DNA from 3 places in the Vibrio porteresiae DSM 19223 genome. Region 1 is predicted to be linked to each of the others. Evidence: predicted binding sites of a transcription regulator. Region 1 holds the regulator's gene; each other region holds the start of a gene.
What was found. The regulator CRP, encoded in region 1, controls carbon source genes, mostly activating them, when cyclic AMP is high. The targets are predictions, from matches to a motif close to TGTGANNNNNNTCACA.

Region 1 (2,209 bases):
GAAAGTTTTGTTGTTATACGCCTTCGCGGCATAAAAAACGTCGATTTCCCCTATCTGCTCGCTATGATAGATGGATCATTTATGTCACGGCATAACACCATTGTCGTTCCTGGCGGGAAAATGGGGTTTGCGATGGAATTGATTGTGCGTCCGATACTGCAACAACTGATAGACAGCGGCAAAATTGGTTAATTCATCACATGTAAATTTCGCTTACTTTTCATACCGTGATCATAAGCACGTTTTTGCGCAATAAAACGGCCAAACGACACGATTAAAGTCAAGAAATTCGCAGTGAAAAAGGATACTATTCTTTAACGGAAACAAGATAACTTGCAGTGAATCCAAACTCTTCTTATTCTAGTAAGCCTGAATAAGGCTTCGCTAAATTATGGATAGCGGCAAGCGTACCCTGCAGAGGAAGTGAGATATTATGGTTCTAGGTAAACCTCAAACAGACCCAACATTAGAGTGGTTTCTTTCACACTGTCATATTCACAAATACCCATCAAAAAGCACTTTGATTCATGCGGGTGAGAAGGCAGAAACGCTGTATTACATCGTAAAAGGTTCTGTTGCGGTATTAATTAAAGATGAAGAAGGCAAGGAGATGATCCTTTCCTATCTGAATCAGGGTGATTTTATCGGTGAACTTGGTCTTTTCGAAGAAGGTCAAGAACGTAGCGCCTGGGTTCGCGCGAAATCTCCATGTGAAGTAGCTGAAATTTCATTTAAGAAATTCCGTCAGCTAATTCAAGTTAACCCAGACATTCTAATGCGTCTTTCTGGTCAAATGGCACGTCGCCTACAAGTGACCAGCCAAAAAGTGGGCGATTTAGCCTTCCTTGATGTGACTGGCCGTATTGCTCAGACTCTTTTGAATCTAGCAAAACAACCTGATGCAATGACCCACCCAGATGGTATGCAAATTAAAATTACCCGTCAGGAAATTGGTCAAATCGTTGGTTGTTCACGTGAAACGGTTGGTCGTATTCTCAAGATGCTTGAAGAACAAAACCTTATTTCTGCACACGGCAAAACTATCGTCGTGTACGGCACCCGTTAATTCGTACTCACAAGCAACGAATGAGAAAAACCACCCTTGGGGTGGTTTTTTTTGTTCGCGAAACAGTAGGTAATATTTTACTGTCGGTGAGTACTTTCAAAGATTTTATCTGCTGACGCTTCAACAAACCCTTGATATAAGTTGCCGTCACTCATGACATAGCGCTTAGCAAACTCATAAAAGCCACCGGGAATCATGGCCGTGACATCATCAAAGCTCACTTCAACCTTGTCGGCCAAGGTAGAGGATTGCTCAAGCAACACCTCAGGAGAACCTTTGACCTCTCCCCCAGCTTCATTAATGGCAAAACCGTGACTGCGTAAATGCGCATTAACCTGCGTCACCTCTTCAAACGCTCTCAGTTGATTAACACTCACGGTGAAGTGATTCGCTCCATAGCCGTGCGCCGCTAACCAACCCGCGTATTCGCTTTCTGCAGCCAAAATTTGGTAATCGGTGTAAGTTAAAGACCAAGGTCTTCCTTGCCACAAAAACGATGGCACAGTGACTTGAGGAACCGAATCAAGCAATTGATGAATCAGCTTTTGTGCTGGCATACTCAGTTCACCCACTAGCAGTTCACTGATAAAGACTTTAGGTAACTTGGGATCTGGATGTTGTAAATGACGGGCATATAGCTTTTTGGCAACAAAACGATATTCGCCGCCAACTTGATAACCTTCGGCAAGAAAAGGCTGCATCAGCACCTCTAAACCGAGTTGTGGACTGCGAAACGTGCGTAAGGCAATGTGGTCATTGATTAATGGTTCGTTTTCTTGCAGCAATTGGTGAACTTTGTCCGCCGATGGACACAAACGGGTAATGTAATCTTGCCACAAATGATCAAACAGTTGGACAGCACTCATAGCTTCTCCTTATCTGTGAAATAGCGACCATCTTCCCCTAAGTTCGCCGCCACACGTAAACTGCGTTCGCGTATTCATAACTCAATACCTGGACTTAACTGCGCGGGTAATTCAGCGCACTCCCCTTCCATTGATGCCATCGGATAAGCACAATAATCCGCGGCATAATAGGCACTTGGGCGCAAATTACCGGATGCCCCCGGACCACCAAATGGTGCATCACTGCTCGCCCCCGTCAGCTGTCGATTGCGGTTAACAATGCCGGCGCGAATGTGGT
Region 2 (2,209 bases), 700 kb from region 1:
TTACCCAAACTGCTGATCGCTTGAGGTAAACAGAGACCTTTAAAAGCAACAAGGCCGCTAAATAGCGGCCTTGTTTAATACAGGATTAGATGATTAAACCGACATTACAGAAGCTTACGCGCTGTTTCCACAACCACTTTAATGGAACGAGTTTCCGCCAATTTTAGTGTCTCATGGTCTGGAGTCTCTTTTTGAGTGCGGTTAATGATCACACCAGCGACACAGCCCGCTTTAAGACCTGAACTCGCACACATGGTTAGCAAGGTAGCTGATTCCATCTCAAAGTTAAGTACACCCATCTCCTGCCACTCTTTCATTGAGCCTTGGAAACGACGTACAACACGACCAGTAAAGGTGTCGTAACGCTCTTGACCTGGGTAGAAAGTATCACTAGACGCAGTCACGCCAGTGTGAACTGTTGCGCCACTTTCGAGAGCAGCAGCCTTCATTGCTGTCGCAACATCAAAGTCGGCAACCGCTGGGAATTCCATTGGCGCGAAGTGTAGGCTTGCACCATCAAGACGGACAGAACCTGTGGTCACAATCATATCGCCGACATTTACGTGGGGTTGGATAGCCCCCGTTGTCCCTACGCGAAGGAAAGTACGCACACCGAGTTGCGCCAATTCTTCAACCGCGATAGAGGTTGATGGACCACCAATACCTGTCGAACAAACCACGACAGATTTACCTTCAAGCTCAGCACGGAACACGGTGTATTCACGGTGGCTAGCGAGGAATGTTGGGTTATCCATCAGATTGGCAATCTTTTCAACACGCGCAGGATCACCAGGGATGATGGCCAGCGTTGCCCCTTTTAAGTCTTCTTGAGTTACACCAAGATGGAATACAGCTTGAGTCATAGATACTCCTTATTGCGGCTTGTTCAGCTCTCTCATTTATAACGGGTACGGGCTTACTTTATCCGACCAGACCAATTTTAAAGCCGACGATTATCACAAAATTCACAGTAATAAATTTCACTATTACATTAATATGTGACTTTAATCACAATAAATAAGGGCAAGTGACATAGCCCAGCAAAGAAAAAGGTGCTGATAGCAGCACCTTTCAGTATAGAGCGATTCTAAAAATCAGCTGTGCTTGGGTTTATAACGAAGTAACCGTAACGCATTAAGTGTCACGAGCGCCGTAGCGCCACTGTCGGCCAATACGGCAACCCAAAGCCCCGTAATACCTAGAAGGCTAGTGACGAGAAAGACGGCTTTAAGCCCCAAAGCAATGGTCACATTTTGTTTGATGTTACGCATCGTCGCTCGGGATAACGCAATCATGTTCGGCAACTCAATCAAATGACTGTGGGTGATCGCTGCATCGGCAGTTTCAAGCGCCACATCCGAACCACTCCCCATCGCAATACCAATGTGTGCCTCTTTCATAGCAGGTGCATCGTTAATGCCATCCCCTACCATTGCGACATGGCGCTGCTGTGCTAAAGAGCGAATACAAGTGACTTTATCTTCAGGCAACAGCTGAGCTTGGTAGCTCATTCCTAGTTTACTGGCGATTGCCGCAGCGCTACGCTGGTGATCCCCAGTTAACATCACAGTGTCAACACCGAGGTCTTTTAGCGCGGAAACGGCACCTAGTGCATCATCGCGTAAGGTATCTTGCCAGGCAATGACACCAATAATCACCTCATCCACCGTAACGTACACGGCTGTTTTACCCTCACCCTGCAATCGTTCGATCGATGCCAGGGCTTGCTCTGGCGCATCGGCGAAATGATTTGGCGCGATCAGAGTAATGTGCTGACCATTGACCAATCCAGTCACGCCTTTACCAGCAATCGCACTACGCTGCAGCGCAGGCTCAAAGGCGACACCATCTTGCTTGGCTTTACGAATAACCGCTTGGGCAAGTGGATGGCTTGCGCCAACTTCAACCGCTGCCGCCATCTGTAATACTTGCGCTTCACTCCAAGCATCAAAACCTTTCACATCGGTTACTTGAGGTTTACCTTGGGTCAGCGTTCCTGTTTTGTCCAACGCAACTTGGTCTATATGCGCCAATTTTTCTAATGCCGCACCACCTTTAATCAGCACACCAAACCGAGCTGCCATGGCGAGCCCAGAGGTAATGGCAGCAGGTGTGGAAATCACTAATGCACAAGGACAGGCAATCAACAACATGGCTAAGCCACGATACACCCATGTATCCCATGGCTGAGCAAATAGCAGTGGAGGAA
Region 3 (2,209 bases), 660 kb from region 1:
CATCGCGGTTAGCGCAGATAGTGTCGATCATGTTTTGATCAGAGGAGCGCACGAAATCGATATTGTGAATACCTTTCTTCTCTGGATTGAGATAAGGACCTTCTAGGTGCAAACCCAGTACTTGATTGGGATGTTGCGCCATATACTGGCGAGTTTGCTCAATGGCTTGCAGCATATCCTCATCAGAAGAAGTAATAAAAGTAGGTAAGAAGCTGGTGCAGCCTGACTTGAGGTTCGCGTTATGCATGATGTTCAACGCGTTAGTTGAGATGTCATCATTAAACATCACACCGCCACAACCGTTCAGTTGTAAGTCGATAAATCCTGGAGCAATAATCGCACTGTTGACGTCAATTAGGTCAATATCTTCAGGCAACACCTCTTGAGGGCATACTTGAGTGATGGTGTCATTATTAATCACCACTGCATGCTGGGTTAATCTGTCATAGCCAGTGTAGATAATGCCGTTAATCAACGCGTACTTCATCTTCAAATCCTTAAATATCTCATAATGCTCGCTGAGACATGTCGCAAGGGGCTGATTCGCATGATCAGCTCGACGCATACCACTCAGTGTAAAACACAGCTTTTTGATTACGTGATGGTCAGAGAACGGAAATAAACTTTTTTTCCTGCACTCATCATCTCATCAACGTTATAACCTAATGTTATCAAGCAGAAAACAACTAACCAAAAAGATGTTATTAAAACGCTCATTCTTGATGGTTTTATCACCTAAATATGGGTGCTTTACCCACAATATTCCTTTTCTATCATAGCGCGAAAATATCATATTTCATAATGTAAAATAAGTTTCGACTATGTCGCCATTTGTAACATAAGTTAAGCATATTTTGGTGATTGATGTCACAAGATGTGGGGCTGATAGTTTGCCTAGTTACAGTAACTGAATACACTGGCCGTGACTAAATTGAATGACTAAAAAAAGTCACAATTCATTACACATAAAGAAGTTAAGATACGGAAATCAAACTGGAGAACAACACGTGAACGTTTTAGGTTATGCACAAAAGTTGGGTAAGGCGCTAATGTTGCCTATCGCCACTTTACCCGTTGCCGCCTTATTGCTGCGATTGGGACAAGGGGATCTTCTTGATATCCCATTTATGGCAAGTGCTGGTGGGGCTATCTTTGACAATCTTCCACTATTATTTGGTTTGGGTATTGCGGTCGGCTTATCTGTCGACGGCGCAGGTGCTGCAGGTATTGCAGGTGCCGTTGCCTACTTTGTTTTAACCGCAACAACGAAAACCATTGATAGCACGATTAATATGTCGTTCTTCGGTGGTATTTTCGCCGGTATTATTGCTGGTCACTCTTATAATGCTTTTCATAATACTCGCCTGCCAGAATGGTTAGCCTTTTTCTCTGGTAAACGTTTAGTACCTATCGTGGCAGGGGTGTTTTCGGTCATTGCTGGTGCTATTTTGGGCCAGGTTTGGCCAAGTATCCAAGCGGGTCTAGATAGCGTTGCACATGGTATCGCTAACTCTGGCTCTATTGGTGAATTTGCGTATGGTCTACTTAACCGTGCATTGATTCCAGTGGGCCTACACCATGTACTGAACTCTTATTTCTGGTTCGGGATGGGAAGCTGTCAGGAAGTGTTGGTATCCGGCGCGCATTCAATGAGTCAAGCGCTACCTTCGATTACTAAACTGTGTGTTGATCCAACCTTGGCGAAATCGTTAGTGGTTGGTCAGGAACACACTTTCCAATTTAGCAATGTCGTGACACCTGAAGTGACCGCTGTTGTGAATCAGGTTACTGAAACTGTGAAAACAGGTGACTTAAACCGCTTCTTTGGTGGCGATTTAAGTGCTGGTAAATTCATGAATGGTTTCTTCCCTGTCATGATGTTTGGTCTTCCAGGGGCAGCATTGGCGATGTATCTAGCAGCACCAGCAGAGAAACGCAGCCAAGTTGGTGGTGTGTTGTTCTCTGTGGCTTTCTGTGCATTCCTAACCGGTATTACAGAGCCGCTTGAGTTTCTGTTTGTCTTCCTAGCTCCTGCGCTTTATGCATTGCATGCGGTATTTACTGGCCTTTCTCTTGTTGTTGCGAACATGTTTGGCACACTCGATGGATTTGGTTTCTCTGCAGGCTTGATTGACTTCGTACTTAACTGGGGTTTGGCAACTAAGCCTGTCACCTTGCTGGTTATCGGTATCGTATTCTTCTTTATCTA

Region 2: a site for CRP is predicted at 998-1,013, ahead of udp (uridine phosphorylase). Genes of this name have one in related genera too.
Region 3: a site for CRP is predicted at 857-872, ahead of nagE (N-acetylglucosamine-specific PTS transporter subunit IIBC). Genes of this name have one in related genera too.

The regions. Positions count from the first base shown of each region.
Region 1 covers NZ_AP024895.1:3,305,180-3,307,388, forward strand. The annotation lists gene OCV11_RS15115 (phosphoribulokinase) at 1-192, shown strand, start outside; gene crp (cAMP-activated global transcriptional regulator CRP) at 434-1,066, shown strand; gene OCV11_RS15125 (DUF1338 domain-containing protein) at 1,144-1,932, opposite strand; gene astD (succinylglutamate-semialdehyde dehydrogenase) at 2,007-2,209, opposite strand, start outside.
Region 2 covers NZ_AP024895.1:2,609,738-2,611,946, forward strand. The annotation lists gene OCV11_RS11915 (hypothetical protein) at 1-24, shown strand, start outside; gene udp (uridine phosphorylase) at 105-863, opposite strand; gene OCV11_RS11925 (zinc/cadmium/mercury/lead-transporting ATPase) at 1,095-2,209, opposite strand, start outside.
Region 3 covers NZ_AP024895.1:2,647,882-2,650,090, reverse strand. The annotation lists gene nagA (N-acetylglucosamine-6-phosphate deacetylase) at 1-487, opposite strand, end outside; gene nagE (N-acetylglucosamine-specific PTS transporter subunit IIBC) at 1,008-2,209, shown strand, end outside.